DNA from 4 places in the Lentibacillus songyuanensis genome. Region 4 is predicted to be linked to each of the others. Evidence: predicted binding sites of a transcription regulator. Region 4 holds the regulator's gene; each other region holds the start of a gene.

Region 1 (4,560 bases), on a different contig from region 4:
CCATTTTAGAAACGATGAAGAATTTTACCAATTAGAGAGTAAGATGGTGGTATTAAAGATGGGCAAGCATAATAAAACAAGTAAATGGATATTTACTATTGGAATATTTCTCTTCGCTCTTGGCTTTGCATTTAACCATGGGACAGATACCACTGAATCCTACACATACTTTTCCAAACCTTTAATTGTATTAGGCTTAATCGTGGTCATCGTCTCGAATTTCCTAAAAACAAAATCAAGAAGATAAATTGGAATAGCACGTTTACGCCCTATTATAAAGGACAGGTGCATCTGATCCCATTTTATCCAGCTCATACAAAAGTACACTGGACAAAAAATAGGGAGATACAGGACATTCAAGTGACAGTAAAAATTGCCGGACTAGACGCGTTTTAAAAAGCCGCTTCATGCCGCAACATGAAGCGGTGCAAGGAACAAAGGCTAAGTTCGCAACGTCCAGTTGCAACGCCTTTGTGACCTGCATCGTGCAGGCCCGAACAGAATCGGACCTTTACGGGCAGTTGACCCCCCACTTATCTTTTTTTGTTTCACCTCAAAATCTTGAAGTGGGAGTCTTACTGCCAGTTAAGGCGGGATTAAATCAAATAAAACATTGTGAAAATGAGCCTAAACGGTGGGAGGCTTAATTTCGTTGGGCATAGTCAACGCCAGCAGCGTCCCACTTTATTCTCCATCCACCACTTCTTTCAAAATCTCATACGAACGTTTTTGCTTATCCTTGTCATAAATATACGATACGGCCATGAGTTCATCCACGTTATATTTCTCCTGGAAACTGGTTAGCTGTTCTCGAATCGTATCTTTACTGCCCATTAACGTCATACTGGACATGGACATAGCTGCTTGTTTCTCTTGTGAACTCCAGAGCTCATCCATGTTTTCGACTGGTGGACTGAGTGGTGTTTTTGCTCCACGAATAACATTTAATGCAAATTGCTGTAAGGTTGTGCCTTCAAATTTCGCCTCTTGATCTGTTTCATCCGCAATGACATTGAGGCACACCATCATATATGGCTCATCCAAGTATTCCGATGGTTGGAAGTGCTCGCGATAAATCGAAATGGCATCCTCCATAAATCTAGGAGCAAAATGGGAAGCAAATACATACGGCAATCCCAGTTCAGCTGCTAAATGAGCGGAGTTTGGGGAAGATCCAAGAATATAGATTGGGATATTGGTGTCCACACCCGGATATGCTTTGACGAATCCTTGGCTTTCTTCCGGCCCGAAATAGGTAAGTAGCGATTGGATATCATTCGGAAATGTATAGACTGTATCGCTATTTGACCGTCTTAATGCGCTAGCGGTTAACTGATCCGTTCCAGGCGCCCGTCCCAGTCCTAAGTCCAGACGATCTGGATAGATGGTAGCCATCGTTCCGAATTGTTCCGCAACAACCAAAGGCGCATGGTTCGGCAGCATGACTCCGCCGGATCCAACACGAATATGCTCCGTATGTTCCAGCGCATGTTTAATCAAAATGGAGGTAGCAGAACTTACTAATGTGGATGTATTATGATGCTCCGCTATCCAATATCGTGTATAGCCCATCTTATCGGTAGCCTGTGCCAAATCGACCATATCATCGATCGCTTCCTTTGCGCCGCCACCCTGGCGAATGGGAGCTAGATTTAAGACCGATACAGGAATATTTATAGTTGCCATAGCAATTACCTCTTTTCTTGATAACGTTTCGCATTTATTGTAGCAATAAGTTTAGGTGAAACAAACTTAATTGCTTGGTACCAGTTGTAGTGGGGGATTGAGTCGCTGATAAAAGCCGCGAAACCGCTGATAAATGACTTTGAATCGCTGATAAAATATACAAAATCGATGTATGAACAACGACAAAATCTTTTTCCCGTAGCTTAAAAAAGAGAAGCACCTTTAGTGGATTCCCACCAGAGACATCTGCAAAAAAACATACCTAATCCAAAATACAAAAGTATGTGTTTTCTTTTTTAAAAAAATAGGATATACTATATATGAATAGTCATACAATAATAAAAACCGTAGACGCTGTAACGTCTACGGTACAATAATAGACCGAACCCCATCAAGAGGGACGGCGTATTTAGGTTTAATAACCCCTAACGCGTGTCAAGCATATGAGGGGTTATTTTTTATCGTTTTTATCGGACATCATAAACGCTATTAACATCCTAAAGGATATCATAAGCGTTAAACAATTAATGTCCATAGGCGTCACCTCCCTTCTTGGAATCATCCAAAAAAGGAAAAAAGGTACGCCACCCCTCATATGAAGTCAATCTATTGTTACATAACTTTATAGCATGTTTTGTTTAAAATGGAGATTTAGATGTTGCGATATTTCTTCCAATTTTGTATTGTTTGAAAGATATTCATATCGATGAAATACTCGTTTATAGTAACGTTAACCTTTTCATTGTCTTCCCCACTCAATTATATTATCATATATAATGTTGACTAAAAGATATATTAATATGTGAAAACAATCACTATTACAATGTGGCTTGGAAATTTATTTCCCTGACACATGATTAGTAAATTTTCTATAAAGCAGGGGAGAAGAACATTGAAAATCGGAATTGATAAGATCGGCTTTTATACACCACATTTATATGTAGACATGAACAAACTAGCTGTCAGCAGAAATGTAGAACCGGAGAAATTTACAATCGGAATTGGTCAGGAAAAGATGGCGATTCCATCCCTTACTCAGGATGCTGTTTCGCTTGCAGCCAATGCGGCACTGGAAATATTGGATGATGCGGATAAAGAAGCGATTGATTTTGTTATCTTTGGGACCGAGTCAGGGATCGATAACTCCAAATCGGCGGCAGTTTATGTCCATAACTTATTAGGGCTTCCTTCAAGTGCCCGAGCGATTGAAGTAAAACAGGCTTGTTATGGGGCAACTGCCGGGATACAAATGGCAAAGGGTCATATTGCCTTAAATCCAGATAGTAAGGTATTGGTACTAGGCTCAGATATTGCAAGATATGGCTTGAACACATCCGGTGAAGCAACCCAAGGGGCAGGAGCGGTGGCACTATTGATCAGTGCGAATCCGAAAATCATGACACTTGAACAGCATCATGCCTACCATACTTCCGACATCATGGATTTCTGGCGACCAATTAACTCTGACATCGCGTTTGTGGATGGAAAATTTTCCAACGAACAGTACATTGCGTTTTTCAATGACGTTTGGGAACAGTACAAAGAAAAAACTGGCCTGAAACTTCATGATTATGAAGCAATCTGTTATCATTTACCATACACAAAGATGGGAAAAAAGGCATTACGCACCATTTTGGATGAAGGAAGCCAAGCGGATCAGGAGCGGTTGATGGACAACTATCAAATTAGTACCTCGTATAACCGGATGGTTGGCAATATTTATACGGGGTCATTGTATTTGAGTTTGTTATCGTTACTGGAACAAAAAGAGGACTTGGAGGCTGGATCCAGAATCGGTTTATATAGTTATGGCTCGGGGGCAGTAGGAGAGTTCTTCAGTGGAATTTTGGAAGCAAATTATCGGAAAAACCTTTATATAACGCAGCATGAAAAGCTATTTTCTGAACGAACGGAGCTAACTGTTCCTGAATATGAAGCCATTTTTTCGGAAATCTTACCAACGAATGATGTGGAATTGGATATCGCTCAGGATCCAGCAACCATCTGTTTTGCAGGTATAACCGATAATAAGCGTCAGTATGTAAATAAATCAAAATAAATGCAAATGCAACTAAAATATCAGAACCATAGTGAAAGTCAATGCTATGGTTCTATTTTCATTTTCTTGTTAGGTTTGAGTAGAAAAGTATATAATAATAGTAAATTTAATTGGAATGGGCTTGCTACTTTTCTAAAGAAAGGACAATCAAAATGGAATCAACAATCGAATCATTACCGGAAAATGAAATTCTGACTATATTGCGCGCTGCAGATGAGATTATTGCGCAAGGCGGCCGGAATATAATTAACATATTAAACTCCGGGAAACAGGTTGATCGTAGCGAAGCATTAGAAAGGCAGAAGGAATTGGACGAGCTGTTACAAGGGTCTGCGCCACATGATTTATGGTTGAAATGCTGGGAATGTGGCGAACGCTTTCCATTTACAAGCGGTGAACAAAAATTTTTTAAAGAAAAGGGATTTCAATTGCCGAAACGCTGTCCAAGCTGTCGGCAAGAACGTAAATTTGAGCAGTTCTTTGGAATAGTAGACGAGTAGAATGCATGTGAGGGAGCGTTCGTGAATGAATAACTCTGAAATAATAAATGATCCATGGGATGCAAGTCTTTACGATAAAAAGCACGGATTCGTTTCCAAATATGGAAATGACGTCATCGACATATTGGAGCCAAACAAGGGAGAGTCTATTCTCGATCTCGGATGTGGAACTGGAGATTTAGCAAAAACCCTTCATGATCTGGGTGTTCAGGTTATTGGAATTGATACATCAGAAAATATGATCAGCCAGGCGCAGGCTAAATATCCATCCATCACATTTCAAGTCGGCAATGCTATAGAATTACCATTTGATGA
Region 2 (4,560 bases), on a different contig from region 4:
GACAATCTTGGATCTGTAAAAGAATTAAAAGCGCAATTGGCAGCCGATTATCAACTGGATGGCCTTGATAATGCCATGATAGCCGTTAATGAGGAATACGCAACAGAAGATGCAGGGCTTACGAACGGCGATATCGTTGCTTTTATCCCACCAGTTAGTGGCGGCTAATAAGAAAAGTGCAGCGTGGCCGTTTAACGACAAAAGCCATAGCCAAGAGATCGTAAAACGCCCGAACTAAAGCGTTTGGAGTGTCTATTGACTATGGCGGAAGTCGTTGGCCTCATGTGCAACTGGATCAGAAAAGTGCAGCGTGGCCGTTTAACGACAAAAGCCATAGCCAAGAGACCGTAAAACGCCCGAACTAAGGCGTTTGGAGTGTCTATTGACTATGGCGGAAGTCGTTGGCCCCATGCGCAACTGGATCAGAAAAGTGCACGTTTCATGCAAAACCAAGCCTTTCTTTGGCACGATCACTCATGTTAGCTGGTGACCAGGCTGGTTCCCAGACGAGATCCACATCAATTTCTTTTACATCGTTCAATTGGCTGACCCGATATTTCACACCATTGGCAATACTATCATGCATTGGACAGCCTGGTGTGGTAAGGGTCATAATAATCCTTACATTTGAATCCTCATCCACCTCAATATCGTAAATCAATCCTAAGTCCATCACATTGATACCAAGCTCTGGATCAATAACATCAAATAATGAAGCACCGACTTCAGATGCTAGTGACATACTAAACTCTCCTTTCTGGTCATTAGACAAACAGCACACGAATAATGGATCCGGCATAAGCAAGTGATGTTAACGTAAGCAATAGTTGGGATAATAGAACGATATCACTTATTCCCGTCACTCCTCCGACCAATACTCCCAGACTGCTAATGATAAATAAGATAAATAGGAGTACGGCCAACTTTTCATTGATCATCTCTTTTAATGTGGGGACTTTTTCCTTGCCGATTTTTTCCGAATAGCGATGTGTCCACCACAGAAATGGTACAATTTTATATAAATAGCCTAAGATGCTAAAGATGATCCACCCCATCACATAGAGAAAGATCAGCCAACTCCAGATGACGGGTTTAGTTACCCCAAATAAATAAAGCACAAATGCACTAAAATGAAGCCCCAGTCCAATCCCTATGGCTAACAACGAAAACATAAATGGACAATCTAATTTTTTCTTCATCCGTTTATTCAAAATTTCTCGCATATCAAGAAAAAAGCCGATAAAACCGGCCAGCAGTAAAAACCATCCCATTTTAATTCCAATTGAACTAGCCATCCAGCTGGAAGCAATTAAGACAAATATCCCTGCAATATAAAGGGAAAAAGCTAGTTTTGCCCATTTCATCGTAAAGCCGTGAGACAGACTAAACATGGGTACCAGTTTATAGGAAAACCCAAAAATCAATAATGTAAACCATCCGGCAACGCCAAGGATAATGTGGGTGTACAAAAAGCTTTGGTGGTTACCGATTCCGCCAAACGCCACGTTCCATGCCAGTAAAAATCCGGCAATGATCGTCAGAAAAAAGCAAGTAATGGCACCTAGAACAAACAGGGTCATCGTATTTTTTTTCTGCTGTTTCATAATGGTTACGCCCATCTGGATGATAAACATGATAATCCCGATGATCGCGATAACTCCACCATAAATAGCGCTGTCGGGCTTCCAATAAAGCAACAATGCAAATGCAGTAATACCAGCCCCTGTAAAGCCAAATTGAATAAAACCAAACGTTTGGTTCCAGATGGGAGTAAGAAATGCAACCGGAACAAGCTGGTACATCGCGCCCATGGCAATCATTACGGCAAATCCCAAAAGAAGAAAGTGTGCTCCCATCCAGACGCCGGGAACACGAAAACTTCCTGCGGCCAATAATTCATGTTGAAACAACAGAATAATTTGTGCCAGCACAAAGGCAATCAATGCATAGAGAATAAATAATAATGGTAATTTGATCGTTGTGTTTGATTTCATGCTCATGTTGGGCATCATTGTTAATCACCAGTCTTTGTAATGAGAATTTTGAAACTTCCATCCTCCTGTGGTTCGGTTTCGTGTAAATAACCACGATCATTTAATTCCTCGTATAGAAACATGGGGCGGCGGTCATTTATAATTGCCAGAGATTCCCCGCTGTTCATCTTATCAAGCGCCTTTAAAGTCCGCATCATTGGTTTTGGTGGTTCAAGGCCACGATTATCAATTTCCACTATCAGAATGCTCCTTTCTTGTATATATGACTTTCCAATGTTTTTTCTCAATTCTTTCTGATTCATGTGTAAATCCTTTTCGTTTTAAAATCGCATGCAACGGAACGGGATTAAAGGGAGCGTGTAAAATAAAGGCTTGCCCGTCCTCCAGTTGCTTCACGGTGCCCATGATTTTGTCAAAAGGCTCCTTTTTTAAACGGAGATCCTCACGAACATCCAATTCGATCGGGTCATTTGTATCCATTCGAATCACCTCGTCTGTGAAATTGTAAACCATCTATCTACATGATAATCATTTTCAATTAGCGAAGTAGTGATTTGTGTCACAAGTTCACGTTTCATGGTTTTTTAAGGTAATACCTAACAGATGTTTAAAAGAAAGCCAATTAATTAAAAATGACGTACATGAATTACGTTTAATCCATTATGTTACCTATATATAGAGATTAGTTTTATAAAAATTCAAATTATTTAATTGACTTGGAAAAACCAGAGTGTTAAATTGATATTAAAATATGTTCACAAAATGTTCAAAGTCACGAAAAAAATAAGGGGGCTTAGAGGTGGAAAAGGTGAAAAATCGTTGGCTGATCGCTATTTGTGGTGTTGGCGTTCACATTTGTATTGGTTCCGCTTATGCTTGGAGTGTATTTACGAATCCGATGGCAGATCAATTCGGCTGGAAAACAACCCAAATCTCGCTGGTATTTAGCATTGCAATTTTTATTTTAGGGTTTGCCGCTGCATTTATGGGCAAATTTGTTGAAAAGCATGGTCCGAGGAAATCAGCGATGCTGGCTGCATTATTTTTTGGTGTTGGTGTAGCGGGATCAGGACTTGCGACAGCGATGGAATCATTAACCTTATTATATTTCTTTTATGGGATTATTGGTGGAATTGGCCTGGGGATCGGTTATATTGCGCCTGTTTCAACATTGGTTAAATGGTTTCCAGATCACCGGGGGCTTGCCACTGGATTAGCAATTATGGGATTTGGCTTTGCCGCTTTAATCAGTGGCCCGGCTGCCGCTTCACTGATTGATATAGTAGGAATTTCCAATACATTTTTTACACTTGGAATTATTTATTTCATCGTCATGACCCTTGCATCCTTGTATCTATCTCCACCACCGGCGGGATGGGCGCCTAAAGGTTTTCATGAAAAGGAACAAAACGGTGCCATAAAGGTCAAATCAGACTTGTCCCAGCTTACTGCAAATGAGGCAATTAAGACTCGCCGCTTTTGGATACTATGGATGATGTTGTTTTTAAATGTTACATGCGGCATTGCTATTATTTCTGTTGCTTCCCCAATGGCGCAGCAAATTGCGGGTATGACACCTGCCGCAGCAGCAGCCATGGTTGGCGTGATGGGGTTATTTAATGGTGGTGGACGTATTGGCTGGGCAACATTATCGGATTATATTGGTCGCCCAAACATATATACTACCTTCTTTGCAATTGAAGTAATCGCCTTTTTTCTGTTGCCGATATCCTTTAATGTTATCTTATTTCAAGTATTGGTATTTCTTATTGTCTCCTGTTATGGTGGTGGGTTTTCGTCTGTTCCTGCATACATTGGTGATATTTTTGGAACGAAACAACTCGGTGCCATCCACGGCTACATTTTAACTGCCTGGGCAATGGGGGGCGTTGTCGGACCATTATTATTGTCGCTGATCTATGATACGAGTAAAAGTTATAATTTAACTATGATTATTTTTGGAATTTTATTTGTTATTGCCTTACTTCTTTCGTTATGGATCAGGGTTGATATGAAACGATTAAGAGAACAGCAGAAAGATTTAAATATATCATTTTCGGGTATTGGTTATGAGCAGCGCTAATATTACGATAAGAAACATCTTGAAATAGAATTTAAGATGATGTTCAAGTTGAGGGATAAAATGAATGACACCGCATCAGCTCATAAGAAATTTATGACAGAATATTAGCGGTCAAGTTGTATTTGCTCATAGTATTCATATGGCAAGTAATAGTGACGGTTCTTTATCCTTCTCTTGAACAAGTAACTTATTTAAGGATGTGTATATCTGTAGAAGAAAGGGGGATGGGTGTGAGCGGGCATAGTACAACAACATGGAAAACAACGAAATTTCATCATCATCTGCAAACTGTGGAAGAAGACGAAATCGCCAGGGAAACAGCGATAACCGTCATGATAAATGGAGAACAGTATGCAACAATTGTATGCACACCAACGCATTTACGTGAGTTGGTTATCGGCTTTTTAGCTTCAGAAGGAATTATTCGTACATTCGATCAGATAAAACAGCTTTCCCTCGATGAAACGTCAGGGTTTGCCTATA
Region 3 (4,560 bases), on a different contig from region 4:
GTTAACTATTTAACAAACAATACGGTTGATAAAGATACCAATACACCCGCGTATAAAGAAATCGCTGTAAAAATGAAAGTGTTAAAGAAAAAAGGAAAGAGTCCTATTCCATCCCATAACCATCGAAAGGGTAATCGTCAACCGCAAATTAGTGTCAATGTTGAGCGTAAATGGGAGCGTCGGGATTATACTTTTCCGGGAAGCGTGGTGAAGAAATAATGGCAAACCCAATTACATCCATCAATCGTATGGAGGTTCCAGAGGACGTTATGCAAGAACGCCAACTGGAAGATGTTGTCAAAGCAGTCAGTGCAAATAAAGATGCAATTTTGCAGGGGATCGAACTATTGGCATCGCTTCATGACCAAGGCATCCTGGAGATGGTAAATGCGCTTATTGTTCATAAAGAAGAGGCAATCGAAAATGTCATGAGTGAGTTAAATAAAGATCAATATACTTCGATCCTGGAAAACCTGGGAAAAGCAGTATTTCTAATTGGTGAATTAAGAATGGATGACATTCAATATTTTACTGAAAAAATTAACCGTGGCCTGGATGAAGCACGGATATATGAACGGACCGAGCGCACACGACCAATGGATCTGCTGAAGGCTCTAAAGGATCCGGAAATTAATAAAAGCATCACGATGTTATTGCAATTTTTACGGGGGATGGGGAAGTAATAAGTAACAGAAATAGAAAATGAATAAAGGGCTAGGACGATAATGTTGTAGCTATCGAGAAATTCGAACGATCATTCAAGTTTCATCAATAGGAACTCGAATTCGTTCGGATTTTCTTTTTAACGACAGTAAATAGATATACTGTGACATAAAAAGGACGTTGATTTTTAAATACGAGTGCCGCTGCCGCCGTCCGGGATCGCTACGGTCGGATGCTTTCCGCGGGCTCGCGATGAGCCTCCTCGATCGCAAAGAACGCTCACTGCGGGGTCTCATCGTCTTCGCTTTCCCGCTGGAGTCACCGCCCGTAGCGATCCCGGACTGGTTAGGCTATTTATACACTTGCACACATCGTACCAGCGAAGTAAAAACACAGAGACTCCAGCCGCCCGCTAAAAAGCGTAGTGTTTTTCCGTAGTGGCAATTTAATCGCCATCTCATTTTACGTCGCAGTTTTCATCAACTGCGTCCTAAGAACTTTTTTTTGAAAAGGGAACAGTTTAAATTCCCATTTTGTAACGGTACGTCTTTAGTGTGTAAAGCTTCCGTGATGTTCCTATCTCTTTAATATGTTTTGAGAGCATTCATATTAAAACAATTCATCCTCCAGCTTCTCGGTGTTTAAGATGAATAGTCCTGTTTTGTCTGATGTCAGCAGTTGCTGCTTTTTTAGCTGGGTTAATGTACGACTGACTGTTTCTCGGCTGGAGCCAATCATGTTGGCAAGCTCCCGATTCGTAAAGTGGGTATCAATTCTGATTTGATCATCTTCCAGCTGGCTTCCATAATGTCGCGAAAGGCGTAACAACAGCATAATTATTTGCTCATACGTATTATGCAGGATTTTTTCTTCTAGTCTATTCTGCAAATCGACAATTTTGTCACCAAGAACCTTGAATAACTTCACACAAATTTCCGGATGAGTGATGAGAAAATTTTCAAAGGAGCGAATCGGAATATAGATCAGGACTGCATCCTCAAGGACTTCAGCATGTGCGGGGTAGTCATCCTTCCTGAAAAATCCTTGATGCGGAAACATGTCATCAGGCTGCAAAACATTGACAATTTGTTCTTTTCCATGGAAATCGGTTTTATATATTTTAACTTTTCCTTCATGGATAAAATAAACATTTGTCAGGGGATCTCCCTGCATAAAGATATGTGTCCCATGACGATACATACGAGATTTGGCGAGTTCTACAATAGGTTCCATTTCATAATCGGTTAAATCCTTAAATAATGGTACCTTTTGCAGAAGTTCTTTAATGGATTGACTGTTCATATTTTACCACACTCCTTTTTATCCCGTCTTAACGGGAAGTACGACCCCCACTTCAAGATTTTGAGGTGAAACTAAAAAAGATAAGTGGGGGGCAACTGGCATGACAAAGGCCCGATTCTGTTTTCAGCCTGTACGATGCAGGTCATAAAGGCGTTGCAACAGACGCCTGGGTTCTTAGCCTTTGTTCTTCTGTCCCAGTGGGGGAGAAAGAGCAGGCTAAAACCGTCACGTCCTTATGCCTTCACCTGCACCAGCACGTCTGAGTGCGTCGAAAACCCCACTGAATGAAGTTTCACTTTTATTAACGAATTTCCTGGAGGTATCAATACCTTCATTCTAACACGTAACATCAATGATATAATCGCCAATTGTGAACAGTTTTTGATAGCGTGATAAAGATCATAGCAAAAGGATGTTAAGGCTCACATCTATGATCGTAAATAACCTTTATGATAATAGTGTATAAAAAATAGACTACAGGAGGTAACGTAAATGAATAAGATTGAGTATACAACCAAAATCCATGCACCGGAAATTGATCCACGCAACCGTCATCCAAAAATTTTCGAGGTGTTTGATAATTTAAAGTCCGGAGAATATATGGAGCTTTCCAATGATCATGACCCAAAACCGCTCCACTACCAGTTAATGATTGAACGGGGAGAGGAAACATTTACATGGGCATATACGGAAGAAGGACCTGGCATATGGCGAGTGGCAATTGGTAAAAAATAAGATATAATTAAGGCTCTTGATCCAACAAGAGTCTTTTCAATCCCGCTTATTATGTGAACTTCATCACATCACCTACAGGAAAATAGTAGTACAGTAAGGGAAGCATGAAAAAGATTGGAGCTGGTACCATGTTTTCACAGGATTATAATGAAAATCCTTTTATCGTAATTTGGGAATTAACCCGCGCATGCGCATTAAAATGTTTGCATTGCCGCGCTGAGGCTCAGTATCATCGTGATCCTAGGGAATTAACACTCGCTGAGGGAAAAAAATTGATTGATGATATTTATGATATGGATAATCCCATGCTTGTTTTTACAGGTGGTGATCCACTGGAACGGCCAGATGTCTTTGAGATTGCAGAATATGCGGTAAATAAAGGTGTTCGCGTTTCCATGACACCTTCTGCGACACCTAATGTGACCAAAGAAGCAATGAAAAAAGCAAAAGATGTTGGGTTGGCGCGTTGGGCGTTTAGTATTGACGGACATTGTGCAGAAGTTCATGACCATTTTCGCGGTACATCCGGTTCGTTTGATTTAACTATGAATGCTATTAACTATTTACATGAGTTGGATATGCCATTACAAATTAACACAGTCATTTCACGCTACAACGTTGATTATTTGGATGAACTGGCAGAAATGGTCGAACGGCTTGATTGTGTGCTATGGAGTGTCTTCTTTCTTGTTCCAACAGGACGTGGAAAAGAAGAAGATATGATTTCTCCAGCTGAGCATGAACGTGTGTTGCGATGGCTATATAATTTGTCAAAGCGGGTGCCATTTGATATCAAGACAACGGCAGCACAGCACTACCGGCGTGTGGTGATTCAGGGGAAAATGCGGGAGCATAAGGGGAAAAGTGATGCCGATCATATTATGTATGAAGACGCATTGATGTCAGGGAAAACAGGCCAGATTGATGGACTCGGACGCGCGCCTAAAGGGGTTAATGATGGTAACGGATTCGTTTTTATCTCCCACACTGGTGATGTTTACCCAAGTGGTTTATTGCCGATTAAAGCTGGCAATGTCCGGACAACACCACTAGCAACAATCTATCGGGAGTCAGAGGTATTTCAAAATTTGCGGAATCCGGATAAATATAAGGGGAAATGCGGCGTTTGTGAATTTCGTTTTGTTTGTGGCGGATCCAGATCCAGGGCATACAATGTGACCGGAGATTATATGGAATCGGAGCCATATTGCGTGTATATTCCTAAAGTAATGCGCGGAAAAAACCGAAAAAACAGGGCCGTACAATCAAAATAAAAAGCTCCCTCTTCGGAAGCTTTTACGTTCTATTTGAGTAGCTGTGATGGCTGCCTTACATCCAATGTGTATTAATGAATGCTGCACAGGACTACTGGACAGTCTTCACAGTTTATTTCTTCTTTTAAAAAGTTTAGATTATGGATAATAATATGCCCTTTTTTCATGGAGATAATAAGATTTCGTTTCAGGTCATTTAAAGACCGGTTGACGCTTTCCCGTGACGTACCACAGAAATTGGCCAGTTCCTGATTGGTTAGAAGGATATCAATATAAATATCTCCGTTTTCCTGTTTACGGCCATAGCTGTTTGATAATCGAATTAATGTGGAATAGAGGGCGCCTTTCTTACCATGTAGTACGAGATCGCGGAATCGGGTCTGGTCCCGGCGGTAAGATTCACTCATAATCTTCATAAACTCGATTGCAAGACTAGCATTATTGATCAATTCTTCTTCTAAATATGCCTTTTTAATGACGGCTACTTCACCGTCTTCGAGCACTTTAGCATTCAGAATATATTTTACCTCGTCGTATAGAGAGAGTTCCCCGATAATATCGCCTTTGTTACAGATTCTTAGCGTAA
Region 4 (4,560 bases):
AATTTGGTGTCTCCATACGCTTAATGCTGATTCATTTTCGGCTTACACGTAAAAACAAGAAGGGGTGATTATTCTCCCTTCTTGTTTTTTAAAGCTTATAATTCCGCCTTATACACAACATATTTTAATACATCGGCAAATCTTTGTGTTAACGCTTGATGCTGAAACCAAATTTCATATAACACAGGATCAAGTGGTTCGGATAAGTCTATTTCCTGGTCAAAAACCGCATCGGCCTGAAAAGACTCCTCATTTACCGCTTCAGCAACCGTATGTTCCTTGACGATAGCCACAGTGTGAAATCCGGCCGTTTTAAACAGCTGCATCCATTCCGCTTGTCCCGGGACCTCTCGTATACCATATAATGATTGGAATTCATCGATTTCTTCCTTAGCAAAAGGGAAGCCTGCAGTCATTTCCAGATCAAGGAGAATACCGCCCTTACGCAAAAGGCGGGCGTATTCGTTCACCGTCTTTCGAATAGTGGTGAAGACGGTTACCGACTCCACGACAATGAAATCAAACGATCCTGTTTCTAAATCCATTGCTTCTACATTTCCCTCCAGCAAATCGACCTGGTTCTTTTGATTGCTAAACCGTTCTCGTGCCTTCTCAACCATCATGGGATGCTGATCGATAGCTGTTACATGACAACCATATGTGTTTACTAAATAAGCTGCCGTTTGCCCCGTCCCGCAACCTGCATCAAGAATATGGTCCGTTGGTTTAATAGGAAGATCCCGTAAGATTTCTTTCGTAACTGCCAAGCCACCCGGATGCGCCCCGCCCACCCCGAGATACGCCAGTAAATCATGATAGGTGTAGCTTTCCATTGTTTCACTTCCCGTTCCTGTTTTTTAAGCAATATTGAGCTTTTTGTCCAATCAGAAGGGGGATAACTGCATAAGGTAATATTACAGCAGTGGAATGCTTCGTTTTTTCACCTTTGTTGTAGATACACACAATCATATAAATCAATATTGTTCATGAAAGGAGTAAATTCAAAGATGCCTGTAAATCCTTATTACCATCAATGCATGCGATGTGTTGGTAGACCTGTTCAAATCAGAACAAGGGATGGCCGGATACATCGTGGGGTAATTGATCGTGTCAATAATACCCATGTATACCTGCGTCCAATGGGAAATAGAAATCTTGGTGGATTCGGCTACGGATATGGTGGATGGGGTTGGGGTGGCGGCTGGGGCGGCTTCGGCCTTGGTTTTGCCTCGGGAATCGCCCTTACCGCCATCGCAGCATTTAGCCCTTTATTCTTCTGGTAATCCTATTCGTTTAAATTCCTCTTTCCTTTCGCCCACAAAATGTTATCAAAAAGTCTGCTATGCTACAATGGCGGACTTTTTGATCTTACCTTGAAAAATCCGACATCTCAAGAATGGTTTCCGCTGGTACATCCAATGTTGACTTTATCGTTCTTTCGGTGTTTTTCATATACGACGACACCATATGATATCCCGCATTATAGCCAGCCCATTTTGGAATAAAGCCATTTCCATACAACAATTCAACATGTCGACGCTGTGTTTTTTTCACGGATAGATTTGATTTCAACCACTTCTCCCAGTGTCGTTGAGCCGTACTAGATGAATAAATGGTTGCCCAACGAGCAATATGCTCCTGCCCTAGCCGCTCCTGAACAGCCATTTCGGCTAAGCCCTCCAGGACAATGGAATCCAGTATATCGACCTTTGAATCCCGCTTATTCAAATATTGGAGCCGGCATACGTGATTGTATTCATGTGTCAGCAGTTTCTCCAACTCTACTTTTTTATTGTGTCGGGTAATGAATAAAAAAACCTTATCTTCGTAGGATAAACCAGATAATCCATTAAAATCAGTCTGGAGACTCCGGTTTTGTTCATCAGAGGGGAAAATAAACACGGGTACATCTGGACCGTCCCAATCTTTACGGAGCTTGGCAAGCAACGTCTTTATCGTGTCCCAACACTTATTTTCAACCAATGATTGGATAATTGCTTTATCATTTGAACTTGGCGAAAAGAGGCCGTTTACCAATAGATGCATATGAATCTCTGCCGCTGTTGCAGGTTGGAAATAGGAGATAAGTCGTTTACTGATTTGCTCCTGCTGAATTTTTCTGATCTTTGCTCGTGATGTTTCCTTCTCCTTCTTCGTGAGATATTCTTCAAGCCACTTCCCCGTCTGCACAACTGCCATTTCCAATCAAATCCTTTTCCCATCTTTATCTTGCTGTCCCCATGTATAAACTGTTTCAACAAAAGATGACTAATATACTGTATGATACATAACCTAATTTGTTCATTTTATCCCCAAAAAAAAGACTAACGCGATGTTCATCGTTAGTCCAAAGGGTAATGCTTTAAAAAATACACAAGGGATTGCAGTTCAACAGCCAAATCAATGTGGTGCACCCGAATACTCTCTGGAACCGTAATCCTCGCCGGGGTAAAGTTAAGAATCCCGGCAATTCCCTGTTCCACAAGTCGTTCGGTGATTCCGTCCGCTTCACTGGCTGGAACGGTTAAGATGGCAACCTTGACGTCATTTAGCTTGTCCTCCAGTTCATCAATATGATAAACAGGCACCCCGCCAACGTCTGTTCCTACTTTGCTTGCATTCGTGTCAAACGCCATGACGATTTTCGTATTATTGTTTTTCATAAAGTTATAATGTAAAAATGCCGTCCCGAGGTTGCCGACACCAATTAACGCAACCTTGGTCATCTCATCCTGATCCAACGTTTTCCGAAAGAACCCAAGCAAATATTCGACATTGTAACCATATCCCTTTTTACCCAATGCCCCAAAATAACTGAAATCCCGTCGAATCGTTGCGGAATCAACCTTGACCGCATCGCTTAATTCCTTCGATGAAACCCGTGTTTTCCCTTGATGATGTAAATTATTTAAAAATCGATAATATAACGGTAGTCGTTTTGCTGTTGCTTGTGGAATTTTATGCTGTTCCATCTTACTCTCCTTCCCGTTCGCGATAGTAATCCCCAGATTTCCCGCCTTTTTTCTCTAAAAGACAAGTTTCCCCGATGATCATTCCCTTATCAATCGCTTTGCACATATCATAAATCGTTAATGCAGTTGCAGAAGCGGCAGTTAGTGCCTCCATTTCTACACCTGTACTTCCTTTTGTTTTCACAAATACTTTAATACATAATTCAAACCTGCCCCCATCCATATGCCAATCAAACGTAATATCAATTCCTTTTAATGGCAATGGGTGACACATAGGGATCCAGTCTGACGTTTTCTTAGCAGCCATGATTCCAGCCACTTGTGCTACCGCCAGCACATCCCCCTTCTCTATTTGATTATCGTTGATTTTTTGATAAATTTCTTCTGAGACCTTTACACTAGACGCTGCAATAGCTGTCCGTTCTGTTTCAGCCTTTTCACTTATATCAACCATTCGGGCGCGACCTTGTTGATTAAAGTGGGTGAAATCTGCCATTTGCTCAACCCCATTTCACTATTCGTTGCCTACATCTCTTAGTTTATCAGAAAAGAATCAATAAGTCGTGATTAAATTCACAAAGATTTTAAAAGCAGAAGTGCCCGGTTAAAGGAGAGATTTAACCATCCCCCTTTCTAACATGCCAATAATACGATACACTATTGTGGATGAGGTGAACGAAATGATTATCATGCAGTTAAATGACATCTCCAAATCCTTTGGTGCGGAGCAAATTTTATCTAATATAAAGCTGGAAATACAAGACAAAGACCGAATTGCGATTGTTGGGAGGAACGGCGCAGGAAAGTCAACACTATTGAAAATTATGGCTGGAGAGCTCTCGTATGATGATGGAGAAATACACAAACCGAAAGATCTTTCCATTGGCTACCTGTCACAGCATACTGGACTGGAGTCCGATAAAACAATATGGGAGGAAATGCTTACGGTTTTTCAGCATTTAATGGAACAGGAAAAACAGTTACGGCGTATGGAAGAGCAAATGGCAAACGCAGCCTCCATGTCAACGAAAGAATATGACCAGCTGTTGAAAGAATACGATAACAAACAACAGGCATTTGAAGCTGGTGGCGGATATCGCTATGAAACAGATATTAAATCCGTACTGGCTGGTCTCCATTTTCTCGATTATGATGATGCAACACCGATTAATGAATTAAGTGGAGGCCAGAAAACACGTCTGGCATTGGGGAAATTGCTTTTAATGAAACCAGAATTGTTGATCCTGGATGAGCCAACCAACCATCTCGACATTGATACACTGGCATGGCTGGAAAATTATTTGACCAATTATCCCGGAGCAGTAACCATCGTTTCCCATGACCGATATTTCCTGGATAAAACCGTTACGATCGTTTACGAAATCTCCTATCACCGAACCAAAAAATATCATGGGACCTACAGCAAATTTCTTGAACAAAAAGCTTTAAATTTTGAACAAGAGATGAAGGAATTTGAAAAACAACAGACCGAAATCAAGCGAATGGAGTCTTTTATCCAAAAAAATATTGTCCGGGCTTCCACCACAAAACGCGCACAATCACGCAGGAAGCAGTTAGAGAAGATGGA

The links. Region 4 encodes Rex, which represses fermentation and respiration genes when NADH is low (regulators of the CRP and FNR family bind a similar motif). Its sites were predicted from a motif close to TTGTGAAATATTTCACAA; they were not measured.
Region 1: the regulator Rex is predicted to act here: its motif matches at 2,487-2,504, upstream of WMZ97_RS13295 (hydroxymethylglutaryl-CoA synthase).
Region 2: the regulator Rex is predicted to act here: its motif matches at 2,542-2,559, upstream of WMZ97_RS19710 (DUF2249 domain-containing protein).
Region 3: the regulator Rex is predicted to act here: its motif matches at 2,752-2,769, upstream of WMZ97_RS19675 (TIGR04053 family radical SAM/SPASM domain-containing protein).

What each region holds. Positions count from the first base shown of each region.
Region 1 covers NZ_JBCLVH010000013.1:8,726-13,285, forward strand. The annotation lists gene WMZ97_RS13290 (LLM class flavin-dependent oxidoreductase) at 685-1,686, opposite strand; gene WMZ97_RS13295 (hydroxymethylglutaryl-CoA synthase) at 2,579-3,745, shown strand; gene WMZ97_RS13300 (zinc-ribbon domain-containing protein) at 3,898-4,245, shown strand; gene WMZ97_RS13305 (class I SAM-dependent methyltransferase) at 4,271-4,560, shown strand, end outside.
Region 2 covers NZ_JBCLVH010000030.1:21,552-26,111, reverse strand. The annotation lists gene moaD (molybdopterin converting factor subunit 1) at 1-168, shown strand, start outside; gene WMZ97_RS19725 (metal-sulfur cluster assembly factor) at 440-742, opposite strand; gene WMZ97_RS19720 (hypothetical protein) at 765-2,000, opposite strand; gene WMZ97_RS19715 (DUF2249 domain-containing protein) at 2,015-2,191, opposite strand; gene WMZ97_RS19710 (DUF2249 domain-containing protein) at 2,220-2,474, opposite strand; gene WMZ97_RS19705 (L-lactate MFS transporter) at 2,794-4,077, shown strand; gene fdhD (formate dehydrogenase accessory sulfurtransferase FdhD) at 4,308-4,560, shown strand, end outside.
Region 3 covers NZ_JBCLVH010000030.1:13,701-18,260, reverse strand. The annotation lists gene fdhF (formate dehydrogenase subunit alpha) at 1-219, shown strand, start outside; gene WMZ97_RS19690 (DUF1641 domain-containing protein) at 219-683, shown strand; gene WMZ97_RS19685 (Crp/Fnr family transcriptional regulator) at 1,273-1,965, opposite strand; gene WMZ97_RS19680 (DUF2249 domain-containing protein) at 2,458-2,700, shown strand; gene WMZ97_RS19675 (TIGR04053 family radical SAM/SPASM domain-containing protein) at 2,829-3,974, shown strand; gene WMZ97_RS19670 (Crp/Fnr family transcriptional regulator) at 4,046-4,560, opposite strand, start outside.
Region 4 covers NZ_JBCLVH010000017.1:5,616-10,175, reverse strand. The annotation lists gene WMZ97_RS15360 (YdiK family protein) at 1-68, shown strand, start outside; gene WMZ97_RS15355 (class I SAM-dependent methyltransferase) at 96-833, opposite strand; gene WMZ97_RS15350 (hypothetical protein) at 1,008-1,283, shown strand; gene WMZ97_RS15345 (DUF2268 domain-containing protein) at 1,369-2,199, opposite strand; gene WMZ97_RS15340 (redox-sensing transcriptional repressor Rex) at 2,343-2,972, opposite strand; gene moaC (cyclic pyranopterin monophosphate synthase MoaC) at 2,974-3,468, opposite strand; gene WMZ97_RS15330 (ABC-F family ATP-binding cassette domain-containing protein) at 3,653-4,560, shown strand, end outside.